2 regions of the Methylorubrum subtropicum genome follow, and region 1 is predicted to be linked to the other one. Evidence: riboswitches for the same ligand, from Rfam matches in the RefSeq annotation. Region 1 holds a riboswitch; the other holds the start of a gene.

The links. A riboswitch is a leader RNA that binds a small molecule or an ion and turns the genes downstream of it on or off. The one in region 1 is predicted to bind cobalamin.
Region 2: it holds a riboswitch for cobalamin, as region 1 does, so the genes downstream of both, AAHG03_RS26395 (TonB-dependent receptor) here and AAHG03_RS24840 (TonB-dependent receptor plug domain-containing protein) in region 1, are expected to answer to the same signal.

Annotation. Positions count from the first base shown of each region.
Region 1 is NZ_JBBXMW010000029.1:23,445-30,703, forward strand. It holds gene AAHG03_RS24830 (DUF3526 domain-containing protein) at 1-693, shown strand, start outside; gene AAHG03_RS24835 (DUF1624 domain-containing protein) at 690-1,883, shown strand; cobalamin riboswitch at 1,985-2,181, shown strand; gene AAHG03_RS24840 (TonB-dependent receptor plug domain-containing protein) at 2,303-4,294, shown strand; gene AAHG03_RS24845 (ABC transporter substrate-binding protein) at 4,302-5,150, shown strand; gene AAHG03_RS24850 (FecCD family ABC transporter permease) at 5,147-6,193, shown strand; gene AAHG03_RS24855 (ABC transporter ATP-binding protein) at 6,190-7,005, shown strand; gene AAHG03_RS24860 (DUF6925 family protein) at 6,983-7,259, shown strand, end outside.
Region 2 is NZ_JBBXMW010000038.1:5,597-12,855, forward strand. It holds gene ureC (urease subunit alpha) at 1-588, shown strand, start outside; gene AAHG03_RS26370 (DUF29 domain-containing protein) at 621-1,103, shown strand; gene AAHG03_RS26375 (urease accessory protein UreE) at 1,100-1,576, shown strand; gene AAHG03_RS26380 (urease accessory protein UreF) at 1,542-2,237, shown strand; gene ureG (urease accessory protein UreG) at 2,245-2,874, shown strand; gene AAHG03_RS26390 (HupE/UreJ family protein) at 2,895-3,437, shown strand; cobalamin riboswitch at 3,748-3,946, shown strand; gene AAHG03_RS26395 (TonB-dependent receptor) at 4,211-6,190, shown strand; gene AAHG03_RS26400 (hypothetical protein) at 6,245-7,259, opposite strand, start outside.

The DNA of each region.
Region 1 (7,259 bases):
GCGGCGCTGGCCGGCCTCGTGCTGGCCTGGGCCTGCCTGACGGTCGCCCTGCCGACCGCGCTCGGCCTCGCGGTCGATGCCCTGGCGCCGGTCCCGTCACGCATCGCCGCGATCGACGCGAGCCGGCAGGCGCAGGCCCGCTTCTACGCCGGGGACGAGGCCCGGAGGGTCACCGCCGCGTGGCTTGCCACGAAGCTCCCCGATGACGCGCTCCGGCCCGGCCTCGCCGATGCGCCCGAACTGAAGCGCCTCGCCCGCGACGCCCATTACGACGAGGCCCTGGCCGACCATCACCGGGCGGCGCGCGCGCAGGCGCGCGCGGCCTCGGCCTGGAGCCGAAAACTCGCGCTGCTCTCGCCCGCCACCGCCCTCGCGCTCGCGCTTGAGACCGCCTCCGGCGCCGATGCCGGGCGGCACGCGGCCTTCCTCGCCGAGTCCGCCACCTACCGGCGCAGCCTGCGTGCGTTCTTCGAGCCGCGCATCCTCACTCAAGCCCTCGACCCGGCGCCCGTCTGCGCGGGTTGCCCGGCGCGCCTCGACTTCGACGCCTACGACGCCGTGCCGGCCTTCGCCCCCGCCGACGCGCGCGGGGCAGCCGAGCGTCAGGCGCTGCTGACCCTGGCCTGCCTCGCAGCCGCGGCCCTCCTTCTCGCGGCGCTTGCAGTGTGGCGTCTCGGGCAATGGCCGGCATGATCGCCCCGCACGCCGACCCGATGCCCGAACCGTCGCCCCCCGCAGGATCGCCGGTCGCGTCCGCCCGCATCGTCTCGATCGATGCCCTGCGCGGGCTGGTGATGGTGCTGATGCTCCTCGACCATCTGCGCGAGACATGGTTCCTGCACGTCCCGGTCGCCGATCCGATCGACGCGCGGAGCGCCCTGCCGGCCCTGTATCTGGCCCGCCTCGCGGTCAGCCTGTGCGCGCCGATCTTCATCGTGCTGACGGGCGTGGCCGCCTACCTGTTCGGCACCCGGCACACGCTGGCGGAGACACGCGCCTATCTGGTGAAGCGCGGCCTCGTGCTGATGGCCTTCGAGGTCCTCTACCTCTCCGAATTGTACTGGGGCGTGGCCAGCCCGACGCTCTGGCTCCAGGTGATCTGGTGCATCGGCGTGTGCATGATCGTGCTCGCGGCGCTGATCGGCCTGCCGCGCTCCGTTCTCCTCGCGGTCGGGCTCGCGATCGTGTGCGGTCACAACCTCCTCGACCCGATCCGGCTCCAACCCGGCCAGCCGCTGTTTCCCGTCTGGGCCCTGCTGCACCAGCGCGACGTCATCGCGCTGCCCTTCGGCCTAGTCGCCAAGACGACCTATCCGGTGCTGCCCTGGATCGGCGTCATCGTGCTCGGCTACGTCATCGGCCCGTGGTTCCTGCCCGGCATCGCCCCGCATACGCGACAGCGCCGTTTCGCGGCCCTCGGCGGCGCGATGCTGATCGCCTTCGCGCTGCTGCGCTTAGTGAACGGCTACGGCGATACGCCCTGGTTCGTCGTCGAGGGCAGCGCCTTGCGGACCGCCATAAGCTTCTTCGCGCTCACGAAGTATCCGCCCTCGCTGCTGTTCCTGCTGCTGACCCTCGGGACCGGGGCGCTGCTGCTCACCGCGCTGGAGCGGATCGGCGATCGCCCGCCCGTCGCGGCGCTGGCGGTGTTCGGCGGCGCGCCGATGTTCTTCTACCTGCTCCACCTGACGGTGCTGCGGCTGCTTTACCACGGCGCGTCCGCGATCTGGGGCGCGACCCAGGGCACCGTGTTCGGCGTCGCCGATTACGGGTGGGTGCTCGTGTGGTACGCCGGGCTGATCGTGCCCCTCTACGGGCCGACGGCGTGGTTCGCGCGCTTCAAGGCGTCGAGGCGCGACATCGCCTGGCTCAAGTACCTGTAGCGCGGAGTGCGGCACGGGAGCCGATGGCTGGTCGTCGGCGCCCCGGCACGAAGACAGTGGGAGTCTCGCCCTCGATTTCGTTGACTCGACGCGCGGCCCTGAAATAACACTAGCTTGACGGTTCCCCTCGGGGATCAAAAGGGAACGCGGTGAGGGCGTAAGCTCGATGCCGCGGCTGCCCCCGCAACTGTAAGCGGCGAGCCTTCCGCCACCATGTCACTGGGCAGCCTCGCCCGGGAAGACGGTGAGAGGGCAGCGACCCGCGAGCCAGGAGACCTGCCGTCAGTCGTGGTCACACGCGAAACGCATCGGGCGGGGTGTCCTGGTGGGTGTCGAAGCGCCGTGATCCCGTGAGGACGCGAGCGCCGAGGCCTCGTTCGCGGTGACGTGCCACTGCCGTCACCCGAGGCTTGTCTCCCGTGCCCCATTCCCCTGGTTCCGCTCTCCGGAGCGTCCTGGCGCTATCCTGCGCCGGATCGGCCCTGCTCACAGCAACCTTCGCCCACGCCCAGCAGACCGCGGCGCCCTTCGCCGGAGCCCCGGCCGGCGTCGAGACCACCCTCGACGAGATCTCGGTCGCGGCCACCGGCTTGCCGACACCGACCACGCAGGTCGGATCGAGCGTGACCGTCCTGACCGCGCGGACGCTCGAACAGCAGCAGCGCCGCACCGTGTCGGACGCCCTCCAACAGGTGCCGGGCCTCAACGTCTTGCAGACGGGCGGCCCCGGCGGACAGACCTCCGTCTTCATCCGCGGGGCCAATTCCAACCACACCAAGGTGCTGATCGACGGCATCGACGCCACCGACCCGTCGAACCCCAACGGCTCGTTCGATTTCGGCCAGCTTCTCACCGAGGACCTGTCGCGCATCGAGGTGCTGCGCGGCCCCCAGAGCGGCCTCTACGGCTCGGACGCCATCGGCGGCGTGATCGCGTTCACGACTCGCCGGGGCGAGGGACCGGCCCGTGCCGTCGCCAAGGTCGAGGGCGGCTCGTTCGGCACCTTCAACCAGTATGGCCGCATCGCGGGTGCGGAGGGCGGGTTCGACTACGCCCTCTCGGTCTCGCACCTGCGGGCCGCCGCGACCCCGGTGACGCCGCCTGACCTCGTGCGGCCCGGCAAACCGATCTACCCGAACTTCTACGACAACGAGACCGTCTCGGCCCGCTTCGGCTACCAGTTCACCGATACGTTCCGGATCAACTCGATCACCCGCTTCATCGGTTCGAAGCTGCGCTTCAGCAACGACGATTACAGCCCGTTCCCGCTGCTGGGGGTCGGCGAGTTCCGCAATCAGGCCGACGTACAGCAGGTCTTCACCCGCAACGAGGCCGAATGGACACCGCTGCCGGGCTTCCACAACGTTTTCGCCGTCAACTACTCGAACCTGTACAATCGACAGCTCAAAAACATCTATAATCCGCTGGCGCTGCCGGGCGATTCGAACAACCTTGGCGAACGGCTGAGGTACGAGTATCGCGGCGACTACGAACTCTCGCCGGGCAACCTCGTCCTGTTCGGGGCCCAGCGCGACGAAGAGCGGCTGTTCACCGAAAACCCCAACAACATCATCACGGCGCGCAACGTCAATACCGCCGGCTACGGCGAGGTGCAGCTGACGCCGTTCGAGGGCGCCTCCCTCGTGGCCAACCTGCGCCACGACGAGAACGACGCCTTCGGCCCGGCCACGACCTACCGCGTGGCGCCGAGCTACATCGTCCCCGGCACCGGCACGCGCCTGAAGGGCAGCGTCGGCACCGGCTTCAAGGCCCCGACCCTGAACCAGCTCTTCGTGGACATCCCGGCCTTCGGGCAGAAAGGCAACCCGACCCTGCGGCCCGAGGAAAGCTTCGGCTACGACGCCGGCTTCGAGCAGCCGTTCGGTGAGCGTGTGCTCGCGGGCGCGACCTACTACGCCAACGATTTTCGGAATTTGATCCAGGGCACGTTCGACCCGAAAACCTTCCTCTTCACCAACGTGAATATCGGTCGTGCTGAGACCTACGGGGCGGAGGCGTTCCTGGCGGTGCGGTTCACCGACACGCTGTCGGGCCGGATCGACTATACCAACACGGTCTCGAAGGATGAGGTGAACAACCGCGAGCTGCTGCGCCGCCCGCGTCACAAGGGCAGCGCCACGGCGATCTGGACCCCGATGCCGGGCTTGACCCTGAGCGGCACGCTGATCGTGCTCGGCTCCTTCGTCGACGGCGCGCGCGACGCCGCCTTCACGCGCATCCGCAATCCCGGCTTCGCGATCCTCAACCTCGCGGCGAGCTACGACGTGTCTGAGACCGTCAGCGTGTTCGGGCGGATCGATAACCTGTTCGATCAGCGCTACGAGAATCCGACCGGCTTCTTGGGACCGGGCCTCGCCGTCTACGGCGGCGTGCGGCTGACCAGCTTCTGAGGTGACGATGCCGTCGCGAGCCGTCCTCGCTCTGTGGGCCATCCTGTTGACCATGCCGGCGGCCCGTGCTGCCGGTGCGGCGGAAGAGCCCGTGCGCGTGGTCTCGATGAACCTGTGCGCGGACGAACTCGTCCTGCGGCTCGCCGACCGCGATCAAGTCTTGGCCGTGACCTATCTCGCTGACGACCCGCGCGGATCGACGGTCGCGGCCGAGGCTGCCGGTGTTCCGGTGACGCGCGGCCTCGCCGAGGAGGTGGTCGCGCTCCGGCCCGACCTCGTCATCGCGGGCGCCTTCACGACGCGCACGACCGTCGGCATGCTCAAGCGCGTCGGCGCGCCCGTGCTCGAACTCGGCGTGCCGGCCGACCTCGACGGCGTGCGTGCCCAGATCCGTCAGGTCGCGGAAGCACTCGGGCACCCCGAGCGGGGGGAAGCCTTGGTCACGGACCTCGACGCCAAGCTCGCATCGGTCATCCCGTCGACCCGGCCGTTGCGGGCCCTCATCATGCGCCCGAACGCCTTCACGGTCGCCCCCGGCGGCCTTGGCGACGCGCTCATCCGCGCCGCCGGCCTCGTCAACGTCGCGGCCGAGATTGGACGCGACCGGTTCGGGCAGGTACCGCTTGAAGCCGCCGCGCTCGCGAACGCCGACCTGATCGTGACCGACGAGGGGGCGCCGGGCCTGCCCTCGCTCGCCGACACGCTCCTGCACCATCCCGTCTTCCGCGCTCTTAAGGAGAAGGGTCGGACCGTATCCATCCCGAACCGCTTCTGGACCTGCCCGGGCCCCCAGGTCGCCGAGGTCGTGGCACGGCTGGGGGCGGCCGCCGCGAACGCGCGGGCGCCTCGGCCATGAACGCACCTGTTCGAACCATCGCCGATCCCGTCTCGCGGCGCCCGGACACGCCGCGCGTCCATCGTGCCGTCGTCGCTGTCCTCGGCGCCGCGGTCCTCGCTCTGACGCTCGCCTCGGTCGCCATTGGCTACGCGGCCTTCGACGTGCCCACCGCCTTCGCCGACCTCGTCGCGGGCCGGACCGCGCTGCCGGCCCTGGTGCTGTGGGAGCTGCGCATCCCGCGGGCGCTGCTCGGCGGCCTCGTGGGGTTCAGTCTCGGTCTGACCGGGGCGGCGATGCAGGGCTACCTGCGTAATCCGCTGGCCGATCCCGGCATCCTCGGCCTCTCCTCGGCCGCGGCGCTGGGCGCCGTGCTGGTCTTCTACGGCGGGCTCGCCGCCTCACTGAGCCTCGCCCTGCCGCTCGGCGGCATCGCGGGCGCGGGCGTGGCGGCGCTGCTCCTCAACGCGCTCGCCGCCCGCGGCAGCTCCACGCTCGGGTTGATCCTGGCCGGCGTCGGCCTGTCGAGCCTTGCGGGCGCGCTGACCGCCCTGGCGCTGAACCTGTCGCCCAACCCCTACGCCGCCCTGGAGATCGTATTCTGGCTGATGGGGTCGCTCAGCGACCGCAGCATGGACCACGTGGTCCTCTGCCTGCCGCTGATGCTGGTCGGCTGGGGCCTGATGCTCTCGACCGGCTCCGCCCTCGACGCCCTGACGCTCGGGGAGGACACCGCCGCGAGCCTGGGGGTTGGCCTCGTCTCGGTCCGCGTGCGGCTCGTCACCGGTGCGGCGCTCGCGGTCGGCAGCGGGGTCGCGGTGTCGGGCGCTATCGGCTTCGTCGGCCTCGTCGTGCCGCACCTGATGCGTCCGCTCGTCGGGGCGCGGCCCGGCGCTAACCTGTTGCCGAGCGGGCTCGCCGGCGCGGTCCTCGTGCTCGCCGCCGACATCGGCGTGCGCCTGCTCGCCACCCGCCCCGAACTGAAGCTCGGCGTGGTCACCGCGCTCGTCGGGGCGCCGTTCCTGATCGTGCTGCTGCTGAAGAACCGCGGGAGCCGGGCATGAGCCTCGCCCTCCACGACGTTCGGGTGACGCTGGGTGGCCGGATGATCCTGTCGGACATCGACCTCGCGCTGGAGCGCGGTCGCCTCATCGGGCTCGTCGGACCGAACGGGGCCGGCAAGACCACGCTGCTGCGCGTCCTGGCCGCCTTGGTCGCCCCCGCCCACGGCCGCGTCACCCTCGACGGCCGTGCCCTGCCCGACCTGCACCGCGACGAGCGGGCGCGCCGCATCGCCGCCCTGTTCCAGGGCGGCGGCGTCGGCTGGCCGATGACGGTGCGCGAGATCGTGGCGCTGGGCCGGCTGCCGCACCGCCGCGCCTTCGCGGGGCTCTCCGACGCCGATCGGGCCGCGGTCGCGCGGGCGATGGCGCGCACCGATGTCGGCCACCTCGCCGACCGGACCGAGCCGACCCTGTCCTCGGGCGAGCGCATGCGCGCGCTGCTGGCCCGCGCGCTCGCCGTCGAGGCCGAGTGGCTGCTGGCCGACGAGCCCGTCACCGCGCTCGACCCCGCCCACCAGCTCGACGCCATGGCCCTGCTGCGCGCCGCCTCGCGCGACGGCGCCGGCGTGGTCGCCGTCCTGCACGACCTCGCGCTCGCGGCCCGGTTCTGCGACCGGATCGTCGTGCTGTCCGGCGGCCGGATCGTCGCGGACGGCACGCCGGAGGAGGCGCTGACCGATTCCCTGCTCGCCCGCGTGTTCGGCGTGACGGCGGAGCGGGGCGAGAGCGCGGACGGAACCCATTACATCCTGCCCTGGGCGCGGTCCGGGGCGACGAGGGAGACGAGCGATGGCGTCATCATCCCGGGCTGATGCGGTCTCGGACCTGCTGCGCGAGGCCCTGGCCGATCCCGGCACCGCCTGGAGCCTCGGCAGCTTCGGCGCCATCGCCGAGTTCATGCGCGACCAAGACGAGGCGGTGTCCGCTCTGCCCGACGACCGCCTCGGCATGGCGACCGAGCGCGGCGCCATCGCGCTCGGCGCCTGTCCCGATCTGCGCCCCGTCGCCTACGAGACCGCGGTCGCCTCCGGCTGGAACCACGCGGTCGCCCTCTGCCTGCCCGAGG
Region 2 (7,259 bases), on a different contig from region 1:
ACGTGGCAGACCGCCGACAAGATGAAGCGCCAGCGCGGGAGCCTGCCCGGCGACGCGAGCGGCAACGACAACCTGCGCGCCCGCCGCTACGTCGCGAAATACACGATCAACCCGGCCATCGCCCACGGCGTGTCGCGCCACATCGGCTCGGTCGAGCCCGGAAAACTCGCCGACCTCGTGCTGTGGACGCCCGCCTTCTTCGGCGTGAAGCCCGACCTCGTGCTGAAGGGCGGCATGATCGCCACCGCCCCGATGGGCGACCCCAACGCCTCGATCCCGACGCCCCAGCCGGTGCATTACCGCCCGATGTTCGCCAGTTACGGCCGCGCCCCCTTCGCCACGGCGCTGACCTTCGTCTCGAAAGCCGCAATCGAGGACGGCCTGCGCGAGCGGCTGGGCGTGCAGAAGGAGTTGGTCGCCGTCGAGAACGTGCGCGGCGGCATCTCGAAGAAGAGCATGATCCTCAACGACGCCACCCCGGTGATCGAGATCGACCCCGAGACCTACGACGTGCGCGCCGATGGCGAGCTGCTGGTCTGCGAGCCGGCCGAGGTGGTGCCGATGGCGCAGCGCTACTTCCTGTTCTGAGGTAGGATGGAGGGGACACCCGGAGGCCCGCGATGACGAAGGCCGCGCTGAAACCGCCGCTGACGGCCGATCTCTACGAGACGGACTTCTTCGCCTGGACCCAGGCCCAGGCCGACTTGCTGCGCCAAGGCCGCTTCGACGCGCTCGACCTCGGCCATCTGATCGAGGAGGTGGCGAGCGTGGGCGCGAGCGAGAAGCGCGAGATCAAGAACCGTCTCGCAGTGCTGATCGGACATCTCCTGAAATGGATGTACCAGCCGGGCGCCCGGTCGAGCAGCTGGACCGGCACGATCACCGAGCAGCGGCTTCAGGTGCAGGATATCTTGGAGATGAGCCCGAGCCTGCGGCGCTACCCGGCGGAGGTGTTCTCGCGCGCCTACCTCTCGGGCCGTGTACTCGCCGCCAAGGACACCGGCTTCGATTTCGCCCTGTTTCCCGAGGAGCCGCCCTTCACCGTCGAGCGGGCACTCGATCCGGACTTCCTGCCGCCCGAGCCCGGTCGCATCGCTCTATGATCCGCGCCACCCGCGTCATCCGCCGCGACGCCCTGACCCGCGGCGAGATCGTCGACCGCGTCGTGCTCGATCATGGCGACCGGCATCGTCGCCGCATCGCCATGCGGGGCGTCGGCGGCACCCCGTTCCTGCTCGATCTGCCCCACCCGATCCTGCTCGATGACGGCGACGCGATTGTCCTGTCGGATGGCCGTCTCGTCTGGGTCGAGGCCGCGCCCGAGCGCCTGCTGGAAATCCGGGCGCCGTCCGACCACGCGCTCAAGCGCCTGATCTGGCATATCGGCAACCGGCATATCCCCGCCGAGATCGGGGCGGAGGCGGTGTGGATCGCCGAGGACCACGTGCTCGCCGAGATGGTGCGGGGCTTGGGCGGCAGCGCCGAGCCGGTGGAGCGGCCGTTCCGGCCCGAGGGCGGGGCCTACGAGGGTGGGCACGATCATGGTCACGGTCACGGCCATCACCACCATGATTGAGGCGCTGCGGCTGATGGCGTGGCTGTCGCCGGCCTATCCGGTCGGGGGGTTCGCCTATTCGCACGGGCTCGAATGGGCGGTGGAGACCGGCGCAGTCGCCGACGAGGCGAGTTTGTCGGAGTGGCTCGGCGACGTGCTGGAGCGGGGCTCCGGGCGCAACGACCTGATCCTAGCGTCTCATGCTCACGCTTCGGCCGGGGACGGCGCCGCCCTGGAGGCCGTCAACGACCTCGCCCTGGCGATGGCGCCCTCGCGCGAGTTGCATCTGGAGACGAGCCAGCAGGGCCGCAGCTTCCTCGACGCGACGCTGGCCGCCTGGCCCTGCCCGGGCCTCGATGCGGTCGCGAAAGCGCTCCCTGGCCCGGTGGCGCTGCCGGTGGCGGTCGGCGCGGCGGCCTCCGCCCACGGCATGGCGCGGGGGCCGGTGCTCGCGGCCTACGGCTTCGCCTTCGTCCAGGCCATCGTCTCGGCGGGCTTACGCATCGCGCCGATCGGGCAGGCGGCCGGCACCCGCATCGTCGCGGCGCTCTCGCCCCGCGTGGCGGCGCTCGCCGAGACGGTCGAGCCGCTCGGCCTCGACGCGCTGGGCTCGGCCACGCTTCACGTCGATCTCGGCTCGTTCCGGCACGAGACCCAGTATTCCCGGATCTTTCGCTCATGAGGACGGCATGACTTCCGCCAACGGCCCCGTGAACGGCCCCCTGCGCGTCGGCATCGGCGGCCCCGTCGGCTCCGGCAAGACGGCGCTGATGGAGCAGCTGTGCAAGCGCTTACGCGACGCCTACGACATCTGCGCCATCACCAACGACATCTACACCAAGGAGGATGCCCGCCTCCTGACCGTGGCCGGGGCGCTGCCCGAGGAGCGGATCATGGGCGTCGAGACGGGGGGGTGCCCGCACACGGCGATCCGCGAGGACGCCTCGATCAACCTCGCGGCGGTGGCCGAGATGCGCCGCCGCTTTCCCAGGCTCGACGTGGTGCTGATCGAATCCGGCGGCGACAACCTCGCCGCGACCTTCTCGCCGGAACTGGCCGACATCACCCTCTACGTCATCGACGTGGCGGGCGGCGAAAAAATCCCGCGGAAAGGCGGCCCCGGCATCACCCGCTCCGACCTCCTCGTCGTCAACAAGACCGACCTCGCCCCCCTCGTCGGCGCGGATCTTGCCGTGATGGAGGCCGACACCCGCCGCATGCGGGGAACCCGGCCCTACGTCTTCGCCTCGCTGCGCGAGGGCCACGGCGCCGACACCATCGCCCGCTTCGTCGTCGAGTCCGGCGGACTCGCAAAATGATGTTTATCCGGAGACACCGCATGACCTTCCGCTCGATGCCGCTCGCGGCAGTGCTCGTGCTCCTGCCCGGCGCGGCCTTCGCCCATCCGGGCCACGGCGAGGCGATGGGCTGGGCCGCGGGCTTTGCCCATCCGGTCGGCGGCGCCGACCACATCCTGGCGATGGTCGCGGTCGGGCTCATCGCCGGCCTCGTCGGCGGGCGGGCGCTATGGCTGCTGCCGGCGTCCTTCCTGAGCATGATGACGCTCGGCGCCGGCCTCGCGATGGCGGGCCTCGACCTACCCTTCGTCGAGCCGGCGATCCTCGCCTCCGTCGCGGCGTTTGCCGTGATGGCGGTCTGCGCCCGGCTGATCCCGCTCGCCGCGCTCGCCGGGCTCGTCGGCGCCTTCGCGGTGTTCCACGGCGCGGCGCACGGGGCCGAGATGCCCGAGACGGCCTCCGGCCTCGCCTACGGCCTCGGCTTCCTCGCCGCGACTGCCTTGCTCCACGCCGCCGGCCTCGCCGCCGGGCTCGCCCTGACGTGGGTGCTGCCGCGGGCCGGCGCCGCCCGCCAGGGCGCCTGATCCGGTTCCGGTCGGTCGCGCCGGTCGCCGGTCGCCGGCTCCCCCCGTCATTGCGAGGCGGAACTGACGCAATCCAGGGCGCGACCTTTTCGGAGGGGGCGAGACTGCGCCGACGAAACGGCTGCGTGCGAGCTTTCCCTTGGGAGTGCGGAGCACTGGATTGCGTCAGTTTCGCCTCGCAATGACGGGTTGGGGGTGGGAGCCGACGCGACCCTCCGGACACGGTAGGGCGGGTGTCTCCCGCGGGGCACAGCTCCACCGCTTCACATCCGGCGTTCCAACCGCGCGTTGACGGCGCGGGCGCGCGCCGTGCTAGCGTGGCCGTGACGGTTCCCCTCGGGGATCAAAAGGGAACGCGGTGAGGGTGAAAGCCCGATGCCGCGGCTGCCCCCGCAACTGTGAGCGGCGAGTCCTCCGCCACCTGTGTCACTGGATGCGCCGCATCCGGGAAGACGGTGAGAGGGCGCTGACCCGCGAGCCAGGAGACCTGCCGTCAGCCGTGGTCACACGCGAGGCGCGTCGGGCGGGGTGCACTGATGGGTTGCCGGGGACGGCATCGATCCTGCGAGGCTCGATCCGTCCGCGGCCTCGTTCGCGGTGACGTGCCACTGCCGTTGCCCGAGGCTTCTTTGCCAGTGTCCGATTCCCGACCCCCGACCGTCCTGCGATGGGCGGCGCTCGCCGCCGCGCTGCTGCCCCTCCCGGCGGGCGCGCAGGAGGCCGTCACCCTCGACGAACTCTCCGTCGCCGGGCAGGCGCAGCCGGCCCCCACGATCTTCTCGGCCAGCGCCGGCTATCCCGGCGGCGTCACCGGCATCGGCGGCGCGTTGCAGCCGGTGGCCTCGGCCAGCGGCGGCATCGTCTCCGGCGCGCAGATCAACGCCCGGCCGGTCACCCGCCCCGGCGAGGTGCTGGAAGCGGTGCCGGGCCTCATCGTCACCCAGCATTCGGGGGAGGGGAAGGCCAACCAGTTCTTCCTGCGCGGGTTCAACCTCGACCACGGCACCGACATCGCCCTGTTCGTGGACGGCATGCCGGTCAACATGCGCACCCACGCCCACGGCCAGGGCTATGCCGACCTCAACTTCCTGATCCCCGAACTCGTCGGTGCGGTCGAGTTCCACAAGGGCCCCTACTTCGTGCGCGACGGCGACTTCGCCTCCGCCGGCTCGGTGCGGATCGATTACCTCGACACGGTGGCCAAGAACGTCGCCCTGACCTCGATCGGCTCGTTCGGCTACCGGCGGGCGCTCACCATCGGCTCCGCGCCGCTCGGCGCGGGCAACCTCCTCGTGGCGGGCGAGGCGCAGACCTATGACGGCCCCTGGGACGTGCCGGACCGCCTGAAGAAACTCAACGGCGTGGTGCGCTACAGCCAGGGCACGGCCCTCGACGGGTTTTCCGTCACCGGCATGGCCTATTGGGCGAAGTGGAACGCCACCAACCAGATCCCCGAGCGCGCGGTGGCGGAGGGGTTGATCGGCCGCTTCGGCAGCCTCGATCCGAGCGACGGCGGCGACACCGGCCGCTTCTCGCTGTCGGGCCGCTGGAGCCACACCAGCGAGGCCGGGATCACCCGGGCCAACGCCTACCTCATCCGCTACCGGATGAATCTGTGGAACAACTTCACCTACTTCCTCGACGATCAGACGAAGAATCGGACCGACGGCGACCAGTTCCGCCAGCTCGACGACCGGGTGCTCGGCGGGGCGGAGGTCAGCCACACCGTCCCCGGCGACTTGTTCGGCATGCCGATGGAGAACGAGGTCGGCCTCCAGACCCGCACCGACGCGATGCGGGTCGGGCTGTTCGACACCACGCGGCGGCAGTTCCGGGAGGCCACGCTCGACGACCGGGTGCGGGAGACGAGCGCGTCGTTCTACGCTGAGAACCGGGTGCGCTGGACCGATTGGCTGCGCACCAGCGTGGGCTTTCGCGCCGACGGCTTCTGGGCCGATGTCCGCTCGAACCTCATCGACGGCGCCTCCGGCCGGGCGCGCGACGGCATCGTCAACCCGAAGCTCGGCCTCGTGCTCGGCCCTTGGGCCGATACCGAACTCTACTTGAACTACGGCAGCGGCTTCCACTCGAACGACGTGCGCGGCGTCGTCGCCCCCGGCAATGCGGCGGACGCACTCTTCCTCGTGCCCTCGACCGGCTACGAGGTCGGCCTGCGCAACCGTTCGATCGCCGGCTTGGAGACGGCGCTCGCCCTGTTCCGGCTCGAACTCGCCTCCGAGAACCTGTTCCAGGGCGATTCCGGCACCACCGAGCCGAGCCGCCCGACCCGGCGCTTCGGCGTCGAGTGGACCAACCGCTACGCGCTCACCCCCTGGCTCCAGCTGGAGGGCGACCTGACGGTGACGAATGCGCGCTTCTCCGACCGCGTCCCGGAGGCCGGCCGCCGCATCCCCGAGGCGCCGACCACCATCGCCTCGGCCGGGATCAGCTTCGGCGAGGGCGAGGGCTGGTTCGGGAGCTTGCGCTTCCGCTATTTCGGCCCGCGTCCGCTGATCGAGGACAATTCGGTGCGATCCAGGGCGACCGCGCTCGTCAACGGCCGCATCGGCTACGCCTTCGCCAACGGCGTCAGCCTGTCGCTCGACGTCCTCAACCTCACGAACGCCAAGGCCGACCAGATCACCTACTATTACGAGTCGCGGCTGCGCTCCGAGAAGGAGGGCGTGGAAGACCGCCACTTCCACCCCGTCGAGCCCACCGCCGTGCGGCTGACGCTCGCCGGACGGTTCTGACGAAGGGGAGGGCCGGGCGGGCCCCCCCAAAAAAACCGCCCGGCCCGGTCGGGTTCACACCACGAAGTCGGCGTGGGTGAGGGCGACCTTGTTGTCGAGCACGGCGAACTTCACCGCCGCCCCGCGGCCCGAGCCGTCGGCGTCGTAGAACAGGGAGCCGGTCCGGCTGTCGTAGAGGATGTGGTCGTCGGCATCGACCTTGCCCTTGGCGATGTCCTTGAACTCGCTCGCCTTGAGTTCGCCCGGCGCCAGCGCCGTGAACACGCTCTTGCTCAGCCGGATCGTGTCCTCGGCCGAGAAGTCGGTGATGCGATCGACGTTGTTCGCCCCGAGCGTACTGGCGAACACGAAGCTGTCGGCCCCCTTACCGCCGGTCAGCACGTCGTTGCCGCCCTTGCCCTCGAGTCCGTTGGCGCCCGCGTTGCCGACCAGCGCCTGGCCGAACTCGTTGCCCGAGAGGTTCAGCCGCGCCGTGCCCGTCGAGCCCAGCAGGCTCAGGGATTCGATCTCCTGCCCGCCGGCGAGCGCGTAGTTGCTCGTCGAGAAGATGCGGTCGGAGCCGCCGCGTGCCATCTCGAACACTTGGTCGGTCGAACTGTCGACGAGGTAGAGGTCGTCGCCCGCGCCCCCGTCCAGGGTATCCCTGCCGGCCCCGCCCTCAAGCGTGTCGTTGCCCTCGCCACCCGTCAGCGTGTCGTTGCCGGCCCCGGCCTTCAACGTGTCGTTGCCCGCGCCCCCGGCCAGGATGTCGAAGCCGGCACCACCCGTCAGCGTGTCGTTGCCCGCCTCGCCGTTGAGCCTGTTGTTGCCGGCGAGCGTCACGAAGCGGTCGTTGCCCGATCCGCCGAAGAGCGTGATGTTGCCGATGCCAGTGGTGGTGGTGCCGTCGCCCACGAGCGTGGTGGTGCCCTCGACGCTGGTCATGACGAAGCTGAGCGCCGCGGTGGCGCCGGAGCGGTCGATCACCGCGGTGTCGCCGGCCCCGCCGATCAGCGTGTCGATGCCGCCGGTGCTGCGGATCAGGTCGATCCCGCCGCCGCCGTCGAGGCGGTTGTTGCCGGCGTTGTCG